2 regions of the Paenibacillus sp. sgz302148 genome follow, and region 1 is predicted to be linked to the other one. Evidence: riboswitches for the same ligand, from Rfam matches in the RefSeq annotation. Region 1 holds a riboswitch; the other holds the start of a gene.

Region 1 (10,493 bases):
CGCAGTATGTCCTGAAGCTCCTGCTTCTTGACGCTCGCCGCCCGCCTCGATGCCGTCTCCTGTCGCCTGACCGCAACCCGCGGCCAAAGCTACCGCCGCCAGAAGCTGCAAGCCAAGCAGCAGCCTGCCCATTCGACCTGTCATAACCTTCTCTCCAATCATTCGCTCGCACACTTTATTCAGCACTATTGTACCATCCGCCTGCGAATCAAGGTACGAAAAATGCCATAATGGATTGTACGCGGCTTCATACTGCACATTTCATTAAAATCACGCAGGGCTCCCCGCGACAGCGAACGGCCCAAGCAAACCACCGACACGAATCACGGCTAGTCAGCCTTGCCTTAGATCAATGGAAGAAGAGTCCCTGCGATTGCAGAGACTCCCCTATTTGCACTCCATGCCGGCTCAACTATTGCCCGGATTACTGATTCGATTATGCCGCTTGAAGCAGCGCATAAGCTCGGATAGCGACTACCGCCGCCACTTCCCGCGTAACGAGGCCTTTCGGATCGAAGTAACCGTTATTGCCCGTCATCAGCCCTGCGCCGTATACGGCTGCGATCGCTCCTTGTCCTTGCTCCGACGCTTTGCCCGCGTCCTTGATCGCCGCTGCATCAACCGCCACATCCAGCTTCAGCGCATTCGCCAGCATGATCGCCATTTGCTCGCGCGTAATCGACGCTTCCGGCGCAAACGACGTGGCCGACACGCCTTTTACGATGCCCGCCGTCTTCGCCGCTTCCACATAACCCGCATACCATGCTTTGCCGTCCACATCCGTGAACGATGCCGCCGTGTCTGCCGGCGTCAGCCCGAATAACCGGGCCAGCGTTGCGGCAAATTCCGCACGCGTTAAGCTCGTTTGCGGTGCGAACGTGTCGTCGCCATCCTGCACGCCGCGAAGAATGCCCAGCTCGCGTGCTTTCGTTACCGCGTCGGCCGCCCAAGCGGATATGTCCGCCGCATCGGCATACTCGCCTGCAACTTTAAGCTCTTGCGCCGCGCGGATAAAGGCCGGAGCCGCTTTGTCCTGATAGCCGGTTACGGCAATCGTATATGCGCCTTCCGCCACGCCACCTTCAAACTTCGCTACGCCGTTACTATCGACCGTCGCCCGTTTGCCGCCGATTTCGACGACTGCGCCTTCCGCGGCGACAGCGTCACCGAATCCGTTTTTCTCCCATTCGTATGCTTTCTTCGTGACTTTGACCGTAAACGATTGGCCCGGCTTTGGTTGCTCAGGCGATACGGCCACTGCGTCCACGATGCTCATATTCGAGTAGAAGTAAACGAGTTGATCTCCGTCTTGCAAGTCGTAGTCGGCTACGCTGACCATCGGCACATCCCAGGCGCCGTCGCGCTTCACGATAACCTGCCAGCCGTCATAGCCGCCGAATTTGCCGTTGTCGATGCCGCCCACGGAATCGACAATCTTGCCGTATTGCGTATCTTTCACATGGTACTTCACGTTAGCGCCCTTCAGCACTTGCTCCAGCGCATCCAGCGCGTTTGCCGCTTTGGCCGATCCTGCCGTTACCGGCGCTTGGTCGCCCTCCACGCGAACGGTTACCGCGCTTACTGCATCGCGCACCTTCAACTGCGTGTGGTCGCGAACGACCGAAGGCGCTTTGCCGTCTTGATAGCCGGACACCTCAACTGCGTATTCTCCGGCGATCGGCGCACGGTCGAACTTCGCCGTACCTGTCGCATCCGTCACCGCGTGGAAAGGCCCTACCTTCACCTGCGCGCCGACAGCCGGCGATACGACAAGCTTGTTCGCCGTCCAGTCGAACGATTCTTGCTGCACCTTCACGGTGAACGCCTGCCCCGCGCGCGGCGCAACCGGCTTCACTTCGATGCTGTTGATCAGCTTCGTATTGTCTCCGCTATAATATACTTTAACGATATCGCCTTGCCGAATTTCGTAATCGGCGATGCCGCGATCCGGCGAGATCCAAGCTCCTTCGCGCTTCACGGCGAACATCCAGCCGTCGTACCCGCCGAACTTGCCGTTGTCGACGCCGCCGATGCCTTTCAGCAGCTTGCCGAATTGCGGGTGCGTGTCCACGACATAGTCGACCTTGCTTGCTTTTAATACCTGCTCTACCGCATCCAAAGCAACGATGCCTTGAGCTTGGCCTTGCGCAACCGTGGCGCTTAATCCTTCGATTTCAACCGTTGCCGCAACTTTGCTTTGCAGCTTCTGGAACAACGCCGGCTTGCCTTGTGCATAACGGTCGTATGCCGTCATCGCTTGCAGCGCCTGAAGCGTGGACATGCCGTTCGTGCCGCCGTCCGCGACGTGCGCGAATCCGCCGTCCGCCTGGCGGAACGACAGCACGTTCGCAAGCACGCTGCCGCTTGCTTTCACGAACGCTTTGTCCGACGCCGGATCAATGCCGAGCGTCGCCAGCGCGATCACGACCTGCGATGCGCCTTCGCTGCCGCTGCCGAACCCGCCGTCCGATTGCTGTTTGCCGGAGAGCCATGCAAGCGCTTCGTCGATAGCCGTTTTCACTTCCGGCTGATCTTTGTGAGGTGCAAGCGCCGTCAGCGCCATTGCCGTCACGTCGACATCGCTGGCTCCGCCCGTCAGCAGCAGCGACCAGCCTTCCTTAGCGATGCGATGCTCCAAGATCCACTTCACCAGCTTCGCCTTCGCCTTGTCGTAGCCGGCATAGCTGCCGCTGTCCAGGGCGAGCAGCGCGAAGATCGGGCCGTTCGTGCCTTGGACCTCCAGCTTGGAGTGAGCGGCGATTTCCGCGATCAGATCGATTTTTGCATCCGTCAGCGCCTCAGGATTGCCGCCAACCGCTTTCACCGCAATCGCGATGCGCGCCAGATCCGTTACTTTAGCGGCATTGCCATGACTCGCTTGAACCGCCGCCTCGGTAGCCGCCAAATAGCTGTCCGGCACCGCAACACCCGCGCGAGCAAGCGCAAACGCACCCCAGTCGGATTGCTCCTTGGCGCCTTCAACAAGCTTGGCCGCTGCCGCGATTTCCGCCGACAAATCCCGTTTGGCCGCAGCATCAACAACGTCCGCCTTATCGCCGGTACCGCCCTCTGCAGCGGAAGCGATGCCAATCGAACCCGCCGCCAGCTGTACAACGATCATCAGGCTTAGCGCAAGACGCACCCAGCCCCATTTTAACCACTTCGTTCTTCTCATTGCCCGTACCCTCTCCCTTGTTCCATATCATTTTCATGCTTTGACATGCAAGCGTCCGTCCGGTGCCAACAAAAAAACATCCCCTGACGAACGGCCGTCGCCCCTTCCAATCTTCCGTTGCCGGTCAATCGGAATAATGGGCAACCGCCATCCCGTCTACGGAGATGTTGGGTTTGCGCGCATACGGCCATGCGAGCGCCATCGATCTTATTCGCACGAAGCAAGCAAATCCCCAAAAGCGGTATCGTCACCGACACCGTTTGCTTGACAACCACGCCTCATCGACTGCGCCTCCGCTTATGCGGAAGCCGCTGAACACCACCTATCCTCCGTAGGTTTACCGGTGCCGACAGAATAGGCAGTTCTCCTGGCTCTTGGATCGCCGCGTTATGCCGCCTTCCCGGCGCGCTTCAAGCGCCAGTGGCTTCATGGCCTAACACTCCCCAATTACAGTGGCGGGACCGCGCCGGCTTAAACCGGACTTCCCTTTTAAGCTAGCTTCTCAGCCAGCACCTATTCCCCTGAACATGTTCAATTCATCTTGTTATTGTAGCAGCGATTCGAAAACGTGTCCACTGATCCCCATGCCGTAACCGCTACCTTTTTACCTTTTATACTAGATGGACGATCCGAACCAGCTTGTCGCCGGCATCCACTTTAATGATATGATGCTTGGCATCGTAACATACCTTCCCCGACCCGACCTCTGCATTCGGATCGGCTCCGAGCGAGTAGAACAAATCGTCGGCCAGCGCCTCCATGACTTCCTTCTTCTCGGCTTCGCCCAGCGCTTCCCATTCCTCCGGCTCCATCTCGAAAAAACGGTAGCTGTCCGCGATGCCCTCCACTGCTTCCGTCAGCTCCCGCAATATATCGTTATATTCCCTTCCGAATTTTACGCCCATCGATTCGCCGCCCCTTTTGGATTCCAAATCTGCAAGATACCGAATTTTCCAGCTTTTTCGGCTTTTGCTCGTGAACATCATTGTACCATACCGCATCCCGAAATTACCAAGGGCGAACTATCAACTTCGGGTGCCTAATATCCGATAGTATTAGTGATGGAGTGTAGAATTCTTAAACTTTTTGTATCGTTTTGTCGAAATACTATACATAGAAAGCTTTCATTTCAATTCGTGGACGGGGTGTATTATGGAAAAGTCAACTGTTATCGGGGTCGGGTTAGGATTAATCGCGGTCGTGCTCGGGATGTTCTTGAAGCACGCGCCTATCATCAATTTGGTTAACAACCCCGCCGCTTATGTCATCATTCTTGTCGGCACCGCCGCCTCCTTGTTTATCGGATTTCCGATGTCGGAAATCAAAAAGTTTCCGAAGCTGATCAAAATCGCTTTTACGCAGCAGAAGCTGCTGCCGAAGCAGGAAATTATCCGCCTGTTCATGGAATGGGCGACAACGACGCGCCGCGAAGGTCTGCTGGCGCTGGAGAGCAAGCTTGACGAAATTCAAGACCCGTTCCTGCGCAACGGCATGCGGATGATTATTGACGGCAACGACCAGGACCTTGTCCGCGACGTGCTCATGGAAGATATCGCGGCTACGGAAGAACGCCACCGCTCCGGCGCGCTGATCTTCTCCCAGGCCGGCATGTACGCTCCGACGCTCGGGGTACTCGGCGCGGTTATCGGTCTGATCGCGGCATTATCGGACATGAGCGATATGGCCAAACTGTCGCAAGCGATCGCTGCCGCTTTCGTCGCAACGCTGCTCGGTATTTTCACCGGTTACGTGCTGTGGCATCCGCTCGCAAACAAGATGAAGCGTCTGTCCAAACGCGAAGTGGAAATCCGCCTCATGATGGTCGAAGGCTTGCTATCCATTCAATCCGGCGTATCGACGATTGCCATCAACCAAAAATTATCCGTATTCCTTACTCCGACAGAACGTGCAAAGATGGGCGAGAAGGAGGGAACGAACGGTGAGCAAAAAGAGTAGACACGAACCTCACGAAGAACACGCCGACGAAACCTGGCTGATTCCATATGCCGACTTGCTTACGCTTCTCCTGGCGTTGTTCATCGTCTTGTTCGCGTCCAGCTCGGTCGACTCCAAAAAGTTTCAGGACCTGAGCCGCGCCTTCAGCCTCGCGCTGAATTCGGGAACCGGCGTCCTGGAGAATACGTCGATCATCAGCAATAGCAACGAGCTGGAGCGCAAGCGCAAGGACAACGACGACGGCAAGACGAAGCGGAACAAAGCGAACGAAGCGTTGGCGGAGAAAATCCGCAAGGAGCAAGAAGATTTCGAGAAGCTCAAGAAGAAGCTCGACCAATATATCAAGGACAACGGTCTGACGACCCAGCTTGAAACGAAGCTTAACCAATCCGAATTGAAGATTACGATCAGCGATACGGCATTATTCGCTTCCGGCAGCGCGAGCGTGAAGCCGGACTCGCGTACGCTTGCGGTAACGATATCCAACATGCTGCAGCCGTTTCCGGATTACGAGGTCGTTGTTGCGGGACATACCGACAACCAGCCGATCCGTACGAAGGAATTCGAGTCGAACTGGGATTTGAGCTCCAAGCGGGCGCTCAACTTTATGAAAATATTGCTGTCGAATCCGAGCCTCGATCCAAAAATGTTCAGCAACATCGGCTATGGGGAATACCACCCTGTCGATTCGAACGAAACGGATATCGGCCGCGCCAAAAACCGCCGCGTCGAGGTGTCCATCATCCGGAAATTTAAGGACCCTTCTACCGAGTCGACGATGTCGGCAAGCGGACAATAGAAAGCCTGGGGCATGCCCCGGGCTTTTTTGTTGTTCCGGCATGCTGCCGGTAGGCCTGAATGAACACCTATCCGCTTCGGCCGAACTGGCCTCGATAATTGCCTAAGTTATTCACAAGGAAACGCAACAAAGGAGAAGGGCTGCCTATCCCCTTCTCCTTTGACCGTTGATATTCGTTTTTATTTGCCTAGCAAAATCCGCGTATACGGCGAGTCGATCGGCAGCATGATGACCGGCTCTCCCTTAAACGTCGTCACGTAGCTGTCCAGCGTCCGGTACAGCTTGTAGAACTCCGGATTTTTGCCGTAAGCTTCGTTGTAAATCCGGGCTGCTTCCTGCTCGCCCTCGGCGACGATTTTCTTCGCGTCAGATTCGGCCTGGGCGATCAGTTCGACCGCCGTCCGGTCGGCTTTGGACGTAATTTTGCGCGACTCCTCATCACCCTCGGACAGATATCGGGCCGCGATCGATTGCCGGTCGGAAATCATCCGATTGTACACGCTTTGCTTGTTGCCTTCCGGCAGGTCGGTCCGCTTGATGCGCACGTCGATGATTTCGATGCCGTAGTTGTCTTTTTCCAGCGCGTCGCGCACGTCCTTCGTAATCTCGTCGGTCAGGTTGCCGCGCTGCGTATTCTCGCTGATGATGCTGCTGTAGTCGATTTCGGACAGTTTGCGGCGCACGGTGTTGTACACCGCCTCGTCGATCCGCTTCTGGCCGGAGCTGACCGATTGGGCGGTCCGCAAAAACTGCTGCGAGTTTTTGATCCGCCAGACGGTGTAGTTGTCGACGATAATCGGTTTCTTATCCTTCGTCAGGATCGACGTTGGGTTGCTGTCATAGACCATTTGGTACTTCGGTAGCGAAGTAACGTTTTCGATAAACGGAATTTTGAAGCTGAGACCCGGTTCTTCGATGACGCGCACCGCTTCGCCGAACTTCAGCACAACCTTGTATTCCCCTTCGTTCACGACAAAGGCGGACGAGAAAAATATAATTGCGGCAGCCACGAGACCGAGGATGCTCAGAACCCATTTCTTCATTTCGCACCGCCTCCAGTTCCAGGTGTACCCGTGCCTGCGCCCTGTCCTGCGCCGGGACGAAGCAGCTCATTGATCGGCAAATATTTGACCGTATCGCCGGACGAGTCGGAAATGAATATTTTCGCGTTCGGCAGCACTTTCTCGAGCGTCTCGATAATGAGCCGTTCTTGGGTGACCGCCGGGTTTTTCATGTATTCCGTATAAATGGCGTTAAACTTGGCGACGTCCCCTTGCGCGTTCAATACCCGGGATTGCTTCTGTCCCTGTGCGTTCTCCAGCAAAGCTTGCGCTTCGCCGCGCGCTTTCGGGATGCGGTCGTTTTCGTATTTCATCGCGTTGTTGATCTTCGTGTTCTTCTCCTCGCGCGCGTTCGTCACTTCCTTGAACGCATCCTGCACCTGTCCGCCCGGCGGCTCGATGTCTTGGAATTTGATGTCGACGATCTGGATGCCCGTTTCATATTTCGTCTGCAGCTCCAGCAGCTTTTCGCGCACCTTGCTCTGAATGTCCGTTTTCCCGTCCGTAATCGCATAATCCAGCTTGGAGGCGCCGATCACCGAACGGATCGATGCTGCCGCGGAGTTGCGCAGGAACGTCTCCGGGTCGTCGATATTGTACAAATAATCGCGAATGTTGCTGATCCGCCACTGTACGACGGCATCCGCCGAAACGATGTTCTCGTCGCCGGTAATCATCAGCGCTTCTTCGTCGACCGGAACCTCCTGGCCGTTCTGCTCGCGGTAGCCGATATGGATACGCTGCGTCAGCTGCGCCGGCACTTTAATGACCTTCTGAATCGGATAAGGCCATTTGAAGTGAAGGCCCGCCGTTTCTTCCCCCGTATATTTGCCGAATGTCATGATCGCGGCGCGTTCTTGCTCCTGCACGGTGTAAAACATGGAAAACCCGGCCATCACCACGATCGCGGCGACTGCCAGCAGCACAATCGTCTTGATGCCTTTCGGCGTCATCTTGAACTGCTGCGGCGGACCCGGCGGCCTTGTTTCTTCCACTACGTTCATTTCGATGCCCCTCCCCGTAACGTATAATGTTCCCAATGGATATTACGGAAAATATTCGGAATCGTTTCACTTTTTGATCCGCGACATCAATCCTTCGAACTCTTCGCTCGTCAGCTCGCGCCACTGCCCGATTTTCAACTTCCCGAGATGGATGTTCATGATCCGCTCGCGGGTCAGCCGCCGGACTTGATAACCGAAGGCCGAGCACATGCGGCGAATTTGCCGGTTGCGCCCCTCGGTCAGGATGATGCGGAACACCCGGTCAGCCACCTGCTCGGTCCTGCACGGCAGCGTCATGCTGCCCAGCACCTTGACCCCGCTCGCCATGCCGCGCAGAAACATCGGCGTGACCGGTTTGTCGACGGTGACGACATATTCCTTCTCGTGCCGTTCCTCGGCACGCAATATTTTGTTGACGATGTCCCCGTCGTTTGTCAGCAGAATGAGCCCGTCGGAATCCTTGTCGAGCCGTCCGATCGGGAAAATTCGCTCCTCGTGTCCGATAAAATCAACGATATTCCCTTCCACGTGCGTCTCCGTCGTGCATGTGATGCCCACAGGCTTGTTGAGCGCGATGTAGACGTGCTTGCTCTTCTCGGCAATCGGCTTGCCGTCGATGCGTACGTCGTCGCCGTCCTCCGCCTGGCTGCCCAGCTCCGCCTTGACGCCGTTAATCGTCACGCGGCCCGCTTCCACAAGCTTGTCCGCTTCCCGCCGGGAGCAAAATCCCGTTTCGCTAATGAATTTGTTGATGCGCAATTGTGTTCCCACCCTGTCACCTGTCTTGAAATCTGAGAACATTATACCCTTTTTGATGCGGGTTTCCTACCTACACCAAGGAAGTCGCTATTCAGCCGCACGGAACTCCTTTCACACCACGCGCAGTTCCTAGCGTGCGATTAGCGTCACGTATCTGTGGTTAACCACCGGTGAGGCCGGAATTTTAAGTTTGCGCCGCTCTTTAGGGCAATAACTGCGATTGTGCAGGTATTTTTGGCGCGGTGTTGCATTTAGGAGGTAATTGTTGCGGTGATGCAGGAATTTTGGACACGGTGGTGCAGGAATTTGGACACGGTGTTGCGGTTTGGGGCAATAGATGCGATTGTGCAGGTATTTTTGGCACGGTGTCGCGTTTAGGAGGTAATAACTGCGATTGTGCAGGTATTGTCTGCCGTAACCTGCGAATAGGCTCGATTTGGCTAGAATTAATGCACTTTTGCAGCTATCATTGCATGGCTGGTAGACTCGCCGACAATAGATGTACGTTTGCAGGTATTGCACGACTCCCCATTCGTCCTTTGTGATCGTGGCGCACCGAACAAAAAACCCGCCGATCACAGCAAAAAACCTCCCGCGGCCATAGCAAAAAGCCCCTTGCAGGGGGCTTCTCCGGATGGTTCCTATGCGTGAGCCGAAAACTTAGTCCTTATCGACCCAGTCCTTGTTCAGGTAGCTTTCCACCGTCTTGCTCAAAGCAAATATCGTATGCGCCGATTCGAAGTTTTCGAAGGCGTGCTCGCATTGCTTCATATACTGCATCGTTTCGTCGTAATGGGACATATGCCGCGCGATGTCCTCCTCGGAATCGCCGCGCTCCCGCTGGCGCTCAAGCACCGTGTTACGGTCGGCATACACGAACAGGCGAACGACCTTTTCGCCGTATTTGGCTTTAATGATTTCCGCTCCATGCAGGTTCATGACCATATAAATCGATCCGCTTTTTTGGATCATCGTTTCGAGATCGGACATTTTGATCCCGTACAGGTTGCCGTCGATATCGACGCTTTCGATAAAGTCGCCATTTCGCTCCGCATCCAGGAAGTCATCCCGCGAGATGAAGTGGTAATCTACACCGTCGTTTTCGGCGGAACGCGGTTTGCGCGTCGTGTAGGATAGTACTTCTTGCAATCCAAGCGTTGATCCCGCCATATCGGCCAACGTTTTGCGTCCTGAACCGTCCGGCCCGGTAAAGATGAAGATCATGTCCTTCTCCTGCAATTCATACATCGGGTCAGCCTCCTCTTTAGACAAAATGGGTTTTTAGCTTATTTGCTATTATAGCATAATTGAAATTTTCTGATTATTAAAATTTCATTACATTTGCCCGCCCTCATAGATTTGCAGCCCTTTTCGCCCGCTTTTGGCCGCGGCGATCATCGCTTGCGCGACCTGCCGGCCTTCGATCGGACGGTACTTGCGCAGCCTGCCGACCCATACGAATTTCAGCCATTTCATCACCGTCATCCCGAGGAGGCGTTCCCCGAGCCGGAACTCCTGTCGCCTGCCAAGCAGGAACGATGGCCGGAATATATGGAGCGATGGCAAGCCAAGCTGCTGTAACGCTTCCTCCAACTCCCCCTTCACCCGGCTGTAAAAAAAGCTTGAGGAAGCCGACGATCCGATCGCCGTGACGATCAAATAGTTGCCCGCGCCCGACGATTCGGCCAGCCTCGCCATCGTGAGCGGATACTCGTAATCGACCTGTCTGAACGCTTCCC
Region 2 (10,493 bases), on a different contig from region 1:
GCCACTTGTGCAAACCGATCGGCGCATTGCACAACCCGATGCTTCGCACCTTGGAATACTTGAGAATCGCCTCCGTCACCATGCCGGCCGGATTCGTGAAGTTCAGCAGCCAAGCGTTCGGCGCAAGCTCCTCGATATCCCGGCAAATGTCGAGCAGCACCGGAATGGTGCGCAGCGCCTTCATCATGCCGCCCGGACCGGTCGTTTCCTGCCCGATCACATTGTGCTTCGGCGGGATCCGCTCATCCCAAATCCGCGCATCCAGCAGCCCGACGCGCATTTGCGTCGTCACGAAATCGGCGCCTTCGATGGCGCGGCGGCGATCCGTCGTCAGCTCGACGCGAATCGGCAGTCCCGATTTCTCTACCATCCGTTTCGCCAGTTCGCCGACGATATTCAGCTTATGCAGCCCTGCGTCGATATCGACAAGCCATAACTCGCGAATCGGCAGCTCGGCATAATGGACAATAAAACCTTCGACAATTTCCGGCGTATACGAGGAGCCTCCGCCGATAACGGCAATTTTTAATCCTTTGCTCATGCCCATCCCATCCTTCTGCGTTCTCTTGATCAAAATTAAATCGCTTTAACTTTAATGGCGCTGAAATCCGCCATTCCGCTCATCGCCGCCGTGATGGCGGTGCTGACCGTAAGTCCGTTTGCTTCCATGGCAAGCCATACCGAGCCGATAACCGGCTCCATCGCAAGTTTCGATACCGTTGCATGCGGAGCAACCTGCAGCACCGCTTCTTCGATATATTTGTTGACGATTTCCCCTTCGCCTCGCGTCACGATGCTCCCGGCAAGGACAACGTCGAAACGGTCCTGTTCCATGCCAAGGCGGCGAATCACGGCAACGGCCGATTTGCCGAGCTCCTCGCCTTGCTTCCGCAAGATGCGGTGCGCAACCGCATCGCCTTGCGCAGCTGCCGTGAACAGCAGCTTCGTCACGTGCAGCGGCACTTCCTTCTCCTGATCGAGATAGTCGCCAAACATCGCCTCGACGGACGAATAACCCAATTCCCGGAGCAGCAAGCCCGTGAGCAGCGTATGCTCCTCTCGTCCGTCCCAAGCCCGGATGACGGAGCGGAATACTTCAACGCACAGCGAACCGCCGCCGCCGAAGTCGCCATACATATAGCTAAAGCCGCCGCATTGGTAAAATTGTCCGTGCTTGTTCCGCCCTGCGCAATTCGTGCCGGTGCCGCAAATGACGGATACGCCGTACGGTTTCGTCGTTCCCGCCCGCAAGCCGATCATCGTATCGCAAACGACTTCGAATTTGTCATAACCTAGCGAGGCGATCATCGGCCTTAGGATTTGAAAGTCCGCCTCCCGATCCGCCCCGGCAAGCCCGAAATTCGCAAATTCCAGCTGTTCCTTCGTAATTCCGGCTGCGGTTAGCGCTTCTTCCGCCGCGTCGCGAATGCTCGCTTTTGCTTCGTCGTAATGGACTTGATGGTTGCCGTTGCCGGAGCTTCCTTTGCCAAGGATAACGCCCTGCTCGCTTACGACAAGCGCAAACGTTTTGCTGCCGCCGCCGTCAACGCCCAAATAATACTTCACTGCTACCACTCCTTGTGTCAAACCGCTCTTATTCGATTGTAGATATAGGTGCCGCGGTGGACTCCCGCACGATCAGCTCCGGCTCCAGCTGAACGGTGGCGCTTCGCTTCGACTTGCCGTCGATTTGCTTCAGCAGGACGTCGACCGCCGTTTGCCCGATTTTGACGGCAGGCTGACGAATCGTCGTTAAGTGCGGATGGAACTGGGAAGCGATCACCTGATCGTCGTAGCCGATGACCGAAACGTCTTGCGGCACGCGAATGCCTTCCTCCAGCAAGGCATTGAGCACGCCGATGGCGATATAATCATCGCCCGCGAAAACGGCCGTCGGCAGCGCGCCTTCTTGAATCCACCGTTTTGCCGTCCGGTAGCCGAACGACATATCATACTCCCCTTGAATGACATGCATCGGCGTAAGTTTCGCTTCGTCCATCGCCTGCATGAATCCCCGGCGCCGTTCTCTTGTGCTCAGGAAGTATTCGTTGCCGCATAAGTGGGCGATTCGCTTGTGCCCGAGACCGAGCAGATGCCTTGCCGCCTCGTAGCCGCCCTTGAAATTGTCTACGACAATCGATGATACGGAAGGCTGCTGCAGCTGATTGTCGATCAGCACAAACGGAATTTTTTGTTTCTTCAATTCAAGAACGTATTCGTTTTCGTGTACCGGAGACAACAGAATGAGCCCGTCGACCCGATCCTCCTGGAATAAATAATGACCGTTTTCCGAATTGTATTGATCGGATACGGAAAGCGCCAAATAATATCCGTGCAAGGCCAGCGCTTCGTTGATCTCTTGGACGATGGCGTCGAGAAAGGAGTCGTGAAGCGTCATGATCAAAAGACCGATGACGCCGGTTTTGCCGCGGGCAAGACTGCGCGCCGCCGAATTCGGGCGATAGTCCAACTCCTTGATCGCATCCAGCACCTTCTGCCGATTTTTCTCACGAACCGTCGTGGAATTGTTAAGCACGCGCGAAACCGTTACGACGGATAACCCGCATTTATTGGCTACATCAAAAATACTGACCTTCATCCGATTCACCCACATCATCTGATCTGCATATCTGCTTATCCTCTGCACCCATTATACACAAAAGCTTCGGTAGAGCCGAGTTTTTCAGGCCCTCCTTCCAAGACGACGCCGGTTATTTTTTGGCCCGCTGGATAATTTTTTGGATTTTCTCCTGAACGACGGCTGCCACCTGTTCCGGCTTCTTGTCTCCGTTCTCCATGCCTTGGAATTCATTGATGAACATGTCGTTGATTTGCGAATAGTTGACGATCAAATGGTTGTACGACTCCGTTCCGTATTTGATCGCGCCTTCGTACACCGCTTTGACGTCTTTCGGATCGATGCCTTCGAAGAAGCTGTAATATTTCTCGGCGGCCTTCTGGTTGACCGGCGGCGTTCCTCCGCTTAGCTCGATCGACTTCTCCTGCACTTCCGTCGTCAGCAAATATTTGATCCACTGCAGCGCTTCCTTCGGATGCTTCGAATCTTTCAGAACGAACAGCGGGTCGACGTACAGCGTGCTGCGGACTTTCGGGTTTGCGCCTTGCGGTACGGCGGCGATGCCGATTTTGAAATTAAAGTTGTTCGCCCCGGCAAGAATCCAGGAGCCACCGACAGACATCCCGATTTTGCCCGCGACGAACGGATCGCCCGATTGGCCGGAGATGCTCTTGGAAAAAGCCGGCGGCGGGGAAACCTTGGAATCCCACACGAGATCGTTAAGCGTCTTGTAGGCCGCGATTACTTCCGGCGTATTGAAGTACGTTTCGGAAGGAACGCCGCCGTTCGTCCAAGTGTCGTCGGAATACACTTTGGCGCCGAAATAAATCGGCCTCATGTCGCGCTCGGACCAGCCCCAATCAAGCCCGTATTGCGCTTCCGCCAAATTGTCGGAATGAACCGTCAGCTTCTTGGCATCCTCCACCATCTTGTCGAACGTCCAGCTCGTATCTTCATAATCGGTCGGCGGGTATGCGACACCTGCTTTGTCGAACATGTCCTTGTTGAACAACATCAGCGTGACGTAGCTGTTCATCGGAATGCCGTACGTCTTGCCGTCCACCTTATAGATGTCCATCACGTTGTCCGGAATATTGTAATCCGACGCTTTGAAGCCGTCCGCATTCATGATTTCGGTCAAATCGCTCAGCATGCCTTTGTTGTAGTATTCCATAAATCCGCCATAGCCCCAGTGGCTCGTTACGTCAGGCGATTTGTTGCCGGCGATCAGCGTTTGCAGCTTGGAGTCGAACTGCTCGTAAGGGACTTTTTCCACTTTGACTTTAATGTTCGGATGCGCTTTTTCAAAATCGGGAATCAGCTTCTCGACGTAAGTTCTGTCCGGCGAATCGATCGTATAGTGCGTGATCGTCACCTTTTCGTCGCTTCCGCTTTCTCCGCTTTTTCCGCAAGCTGACAGCACCAAGGTGAATACGAGTAAAACCGATAACAACATACCGAATAACGTTTTCCCCTGTTTCATGAACAAAAACCCTCCCAAAAAGGTAATGATCTTATTTGATCCCTGTCAGAACAATGCCTTCGACAAAACGCTTCTGGGCCACCGCGAACAGCGCGACGATCGGCAGCACCGCCAGACAAGAAGCCGCCATCAGCCAATTCCAAGGCGTAATCCGGAACTTGGAGGACGTAAGCGTTGCCATGCCGACCGGCAGCGTAAACATGTCGTCCGAGCTTAAATACAGCACCGGCGTAAGCAGGTCGTTCCAGCTGTAGATGAAGGCGAAGATCGCCACCGTCGCAAGCGCCGCGCCGGACAACGGCAGCGCGATGTTCCAGTACATCCGGAATTCGTTGCAGCCGTCGATTCGGCCTGCGTCGAACAGTTCGTCGGGCAGTGTCGCGAAAAATTGCTTCAGCAAAAAAATGTTGTACGCCGAGCCGAAAAAGGCCGGCACGACAATCGGCAAATACGAATCCATCCAGCCGATCTCGGAGAAGATGATAAACTGCGGAATCATGATCGCCGGATAAGGAAGCATCATCGTGCTCAGCATGAGCAGGAAGAGGAAGTCTTTCCCTTTGGCCCGGTAACGCGCGAACCCGAACGCCGCAATGGAGGAAGACAGCACCGTGCCGAGGACGGACAATACGGCGATGATCAAACTGTTCTTATACAGCGTTCCGAACGAAATCGCATCGAAAATTTCGGCGAAGTTATGCCATTGCCAAGATTCAGGAAGGAGCGTAGGCGGAAATTGCAGCATCTCCCTCTGCGATTTCAGAGCCGTCGTGACCATAAAAAATACGGGCAGCAGCATCAGAACGGTTAAGACGACTAGCGAGACGGTGCTGACAATCCCCATGGCGTCGGGCTTCGCCCTTCGCTTCGGGACGGCTTGAACTGCGGCTGAACTCATCCCGTACGCCCTCCTTCGTAGTGCACGTAGCGATTCGACAATTTCATGATGAAATAAGTGATCAGCATGACGACGACAAGCAAAATCCAGGCCATCGCCGACGAATAACCCATCCGGTAGTCGCGGAACGCGCTGACATATAGGTTGTATACGTAAAACCAAGTCGAATAGTTCGGCCCGCCTTGCGTCATGACATAGGCCTGGGTGAACACTTGAAACGAATCGATGACGCCCATGATGAGCTGAAACAGCAGCACCGGCGAGATCATCGGGATCGTGACGTTTAAGAAGGTCTTCCATCTTCCCGCGCCGTCCAGTTTTGCCGCTTCTACCAAACTTGCCGGCACGCCCTGCAGACCCGCCAGGAAAATGATCATGCCGCCGCCAACCGTCCATAACGACATCATGATCAAGGCCCAGATGGCGTAATTTTCATCAAGCAGCCATAACGGCCCTTTGCCGCCGAACAGCGAGATGATGTAATTAAACAAGCCGATCTGCGGATTGAACACCCAGAACCATAAGAGCGACATCGCCACGCCCGACACCATGCTCGGAAAATACATCGCCGTCCGGAAAAATCCGCGCAGCGGCACCTTCTGATTGAGCAGCAAAGCGAACAGGAGCGACAGGATCAATTGGACAGGCACGCCGATCAGCGTATACTTGAGCGTCGCGGAAACGGATTTCCAGAACAATTCGTCGCGGAACAGCTCGGTGTAATTGTCCAACCCGATAAATTTAGGCGCGTGAATGATATCGTAATCGGTAAAGCTGTAGAACAATGAAGCCATGACCGGGTACAGCGCAAATACGATAAATCCGATCAGCCAAGGCATAATGAAGGCATAAAAGATTAACCCTTCCCGCCGGCCTTTCCGTTTCTTCATTCCACCATTCCCCTCTTCCGGATCACTTAATAACCCAAAACAAAAGTTTAATCGCTTTAACTTTAGTGGACGACCACCTCCTTTTCATAATCATTAAAACGTCATCCACCATCATTCTACACAAACTACACACAAACTACTACCTACACAAACTACACACAAAATTGTGTGCGAATCGCCCTGATGTCCTGATAATTATCATAAAAGTTAAAGGGCTTTAACTTTATATTATTTAAAACGGTTATATTTTTCAACTACAATTTGAACGAACGGCACGATTTTTTTGGCAATCAATTCCGACTATTCTTCCCTCTTAAAAATGTCTTGCATAACTATTCACCCTTGTGTATGATTATCAAATCAAGTTCAATTGCATATTGCGGAATTCAGGTGCCTACCGAAGCGAGCTTTATCGCCCGCTCTTTAGGCTTAAAAGGGAAGCCCGGTGAGAATCCGGCGCGGTCCCGCCACTGTATTGGAGTAGTCGGCAGCATTTATCCATGCCACTGGCCGCTAACGCGGCTGGGAAGGTTGCTGCCCGGCGTCGATCCCATAGCCAGGAGACCTGCCTGAATATCTAACACTGCGAACCTACGGAGTATAGGGAGGTGTGGCGGAAGCGCTCGGAACGTTTTTTGTGGACGACATCTGGGGCATTTTTAGCTATTCCTATTTTTCGTGTTGGAACGAAGGAACAGTTGAAGATGCTCTTTTTTGCGTTTGACGTATGAATTAACTGCGAATTATTGCGAATTTGCGATGCTGAAGACGAACATTCATGGGGAGGAATTTTACGATGGCAACTATTTTGAACAGCAATTCGGGATATCCGAGAATCGGCGAAAACCGGGAATGGAAAAAGCTGCTGGAGGCGTTCTGGGCAGGCAAGGTCGAGGCTCACGCTTTCGAGCAGCAAATGCAGCAGCTGCGCTTGAGCAACTTGCGCGTGCAGCAAAAACACGGGATCGGACTTATCCCGGTCGGCGACTTCAGCTATTACGACCACATCCTCGATCACTCGGCCATGTTCGGCCTTGTGCCGAGCCGTTTCAAGCATAGCGGCGGAGCCGTTCCGCTGAGCGTATATTTCGCGATGGCGCGCGGCAATGCCGAAGCGACCGCCTGCGAAATGACGAAATGGTTCAATACGAACTACCACTACATCGTGCCGGAAATCGCGGACGACGCCGTATTCGCGCTGACGCACAACCGTCCGCTCGAAGCGTACCGCGAAGCGAAGCGCGAGCTTGGCATCGAAGGCAAGCCGGTGATCGTCGGACCGTATACGTTCCTGAAGCTGTCCAAAGGATATTCGCCGGCTTCGTTCACCGCGCTGCTGGATCGCATCGTTCCGGCATACGTTCAACTGTTGACCGAGCTTCAGCAAGAAGGCGTGAAGTGGGTACAAATCGACGAGCCTTCGCTCGTTACGTCCACCGTGACAACATCGGACATCGAGCTGATTAGCGCCGTTTATGCGCGACTGAAACAAGCCGCGCCGCAGCTGCGCATCCTGCTGCAGACGTACTTCGATTCCGTCGAATACTATAGCGAAGTATCGAATTTGCCGGTTGATGCAATCGGTCTGGACTTCGTGCATGGCCTCGAAGGCAACCTGGAAGCGCTGCGCACGCACGGCCTGCCGGCCGGCAAGCTGCTGTTCGCGGGCATCGTCGACGGCCGCAACATTTGGCGCTCCGACTTGTCCGCGAAGCTGAAGCTCGCCCGCGAGCTGACGGCTCTCGTCGGCGTCGACCGCGTCGTCGTGCAGCCGTCCTGCAGCCTGCTGCATTCGCCGGTCAGCGTACGCGGCGAATCGAAGCTGGACCCGGTGCTGCTGGGCGCGCTCGCCTTCGCCGAAGAGAAGCTGGACGAGATCGCGGTGCTCGGCGAGGCGCTGCATGGCGGGGATGCCGTCGTCGCGGCGGCGGTACGGCGCAGCGCTGACGCCGTAGCGAAGCTGGCGGCATCGCCGGCGCGCAGCGGCAGCGGCACCGATGCGGCGGCGGCGGAAGCGGCCAGCGTGCGCAAGACGGCGTTTGCGGAGCGGCAAGCGCTGCAGCAGGCGAAGTGGCGGCTGCCGGCGCTGCCGACGACGACGATCGGCAGCTTCCCGCAAACGGCGGAGGTGCGCCAGGCGCGGCTGAAGTGGCGCAAAGGCGAGCTTGACAAGCACACGTACGAAGCGTTCATCAAGGAGCAAATCCGCAAGTGGATCGACATTCAGGAGGAAATCGGACTGGACGTACTCGTCCACGGCGAATTCGAGCGGACGGACATGGTTGAATTTTTCGGCGAGAAGCTCGGCGGCTTTGCCTTCACCCAGAACGGCTGGGTGCAATCGTACGGCTCCCGCTGCGTGAAACCGCCGGTCATTTACGGCGACGTTTCGTTCCTGGAACCGATGACGGTCGATGAGACAGTATACGCCCAATCGCTCACGAAGAAGCCGGTTAAAGGGATGCTGACCGGTCCGATTACCGTATTGAACTGGTCGTTCGTTCGCGACGACATCTCTCGCAAGGAGGTTGCGTACCAAATCGCCCTTGCGCTGCGTGAAGAGGTCGAAGCGCTGGAGCGTGCAGGCATCGAGATGATTCAGGTCGACGAACCGGCGCTGCGTGAAGGGCTGCCGCTCAAGCGCCGCGATTGGGACGCTTATCTGGACTGGTCGGTGAAGGCATTCCGGATCAGCACTTCCACGGTACAAGACACAACACAAATCCATACGCATATGTGCTATTGCGAATTCCACGACATTATCGACGCCATCAGCGCCTTGGACGCCGACGTGATCTCGATCGAAACTTCGCGCAGCCACGGCGAGCTGATCGAATCGTTCGAGTCGAACACGTACGACAAAGGCATCGGACTCGGCGTGTACGATATTCATAGCCCGCGTGTGCCGCATCAGGACGAGATGTCCTCGATGGTGAAGCGCGCGCTGCGCGTCCTGCCTGCGGAGCGGTTCTGGATCAACCCGGATTGCGGCCTGAAAACCCGCGGCATCGACGAAACGATCGCTTCGCTCAAAGCGATGGTATGCTGTGCGCACGAGATGAGAGCGCAGCTTTAGGAAGCTGCCGTTCACGAGCTGTTTCATAACAGCGAACTGTCGTCGCTTCGCGCCGGCCCGTATGCCCGCTTCTTATTCGGGGCACAATAGACAACGTCTTTCCATTTCGGGAAAGCTGAACATTGGGATGAAAACCGGCATCGGATCCGCTTCGGCGAAACCGGCCGGTCTTTCGGAAGCGGAGTGGCATATCAATGACGACAGCGCAAAAGTATAAAATCGCCGAACTGAACGAACACAAATCGTTAGTTGAAGAAATTCGGCAGCTCGAGGACAAATTTTCGCAGCAGCTCGGCTATGGCGTAACGCTGATCGCTTACGCTCAAACCGAAGCCGAGGAAGCGATCGATGCAAGCGCGCTTCCCGGCCCGGACCTCGGATGCCGGGCCGGCAATAACGATTAGCAGGCAAAGAACGCCGCAGCAACAGCAAGAGTCCATTCGCTGTTCGCTGCGGCGTTCTATTGTACCCAAGACGAGCTTAATGTTTCCTCGCCAAAATCGTAAACGACTTCGGAATTCCCCGGTCATACTGTTCCGATGACTGATTCGGTCCTCGCGCAGCAATTCCACGAACAATCCCGCCGCAGCGACCGCCGTCACCGTCTCCCCTAACTTCCACTTTCTCTGCTTCACTTTAATCGGATCGCCCTACGCTTCCTTCGGCAAAAATTTGCTATACACTAACTCCGCTTCTTCGACCTAAAATTTTTTACCCTTTAACCGTTCTTGCCGGCGGGTTCCGCTTCCTCTACCTTATGATTCAACACATTATCCTCCAAAACGGCGAATTTATCTCCGTATTCTTTGATGATGTGACGCTCTCCCCAAGCGCACAAGGAATCCAAAATCGACTTCAAGCTCCATCCGTATTCGCTCAGCTCGTATTCCACCTTCGGAGGCACTTGATTGTAGCTGATCCGGTTTACGATACCGTCCTGCTCCAGCTCTCTCAGCTGCTGGGTGAGCATTTTTTGCGTGATGTTCGGCATGAGGCGTTTAAAATCGCTGGTTCTTTTTTTTCCGTATGTTAAATGGCAGAGAATAACGCATTTCCACTTCCCGCCGATTACCTCGAGTGTCGCTTCGACTGAAATGTTATATTTCTTCTTCACCGGGATCGCTCTCCCCTCGCTATTAGTCACTTTTAAGTGCCTATATTACTTCAAAGTGCGTACTTTTCAATACGGGTCGAATACTTGATAATAGCATTTACCGGCCGGACATGACAACATTGCAGGGGTGAAATGATGGGAACAACAGAGACACGAAAGAGCAACTTGGCTCTTCTGGCATTGGCGATCAGCGCCTTTGCGATAGGAACTACCGAATTCATTAGTGTCGGGCTGCTTCCTTTGATCGCCCGAGACTTCAACATATCGGTCACGACTTCGGGATTGACCGTTACTTTATATGCACTGGGGGTAACCTTCGGAGCCCCTGTATTGACTTCAATTACATCAAGCGTCTCGCGCAAAACATTGCTGCTATGGATCATGCTGGTATTTATCGCCGGCAATTTGATGGCCATGACGGCAGGCGGCATTGCCATTCTGCTTGTCGCACGCG

What was found. Region 1 has a riboswitch for cobalamin ahead of AC0LWM_RS26505 (S-layer homology domain-containing protein). Riboswitches for the same ligand answer to the same signal wherever they lie in the genome.
Region 2: linked by a shared signal. The riboswitch ahead of metE (5-methyltetrahydropteroyltriglutamate--homocysteine S-methyltransferase) and the one ahead of AC0LWM_RS26505 (S-layer homology domain-containing protein) in region 1 are both predicted to bind cobalamin.

What each region holds. Positions count from the first base shown of each region.
Region 1 is NZ_JBVYOJ010000021.1:118,387-128,879, reverse strand. It holds gene AC0LWM_RS26510 (DUF4430 domain-containing protein) at 1-144, opposite strand, end outside; gene AC0LWM_RS26505 (S-layer homology domain-containing protein) at 437-3,175, opposite strand; cobalamin riboswitch at 3,516-3,707, opposite strand; gene AC0LWM_RS26500 (hypothetical protein) at 3,787-4,080, opposite strand; gene motA (flagellar motor stator protein MotA) at 4,328-5,131, shown strand; gene motB (flagellar motor protein MotB) at 5,115-5,930, shown strand; gene hflC (protease modulator HflC) at 6,110-6,973, opposite strand; gene hflK (FtsH protease activity modulator HflK) at 6,970-7,995, opposite strand; gene rluF (23S rRNA pseudouridine(2604) synthase RluF) at 8,062-8,754, opposite strand; gene AC0LWM_RS26470 (guanylate kinase) at 9,415-10,002, opposite strand; gene AC0LWM_RS26465 (NAD-dependent epimerase/dehydratase family protein) at 10,090-10,493, opposite strand, start outside.
Region 2 is NZ_JBVYOJ010000005.1:135,730-146,222, forward strand. It holds gene AC0LWM_RS09365 (6-phospho-beta-glucosidase) at 1-541, opposite strand, end outside; gene AC0LWM_RS09370 (N-acetylglucosamine kinase) at 577-1,566, opposite strand; gene AC0LWM_RS09375 (LacI family DNA-binding transcriptional regulator) at 1,595-2,599, opposite strand; gene AC0LWM_RS09380 (ABC transporter substrate-binding protein) at 2,712-4,061, opposite strand; gene AC0LWM_RS09385 (carbohydrate ABC transporter permease) at 4,093-4,959, opposite strand; gene AC0LWM_RS09390 (carbohydrate ABC transporter permease) at 4,956-5,849, opposite strand; cobalamin riboswitch at 6,221-6,436, shown strand; gene metE (5-methyltetrahydropteroyltriglutamate--homocysteine S-methyltransferase) at 6,646-8,925, shown strand; gene AC0LWM_RS09400 (hypothetical protein) at 9,120-9,329, shown strand; gene AC0LWM_RS09405 (winged helix-turn-helix transcriptional regulator) at 9,644-10,039, opposite strand; gene AC0LWM_RS09410 (MFS transporter) at 10,175-10,493, shown strand, end outside.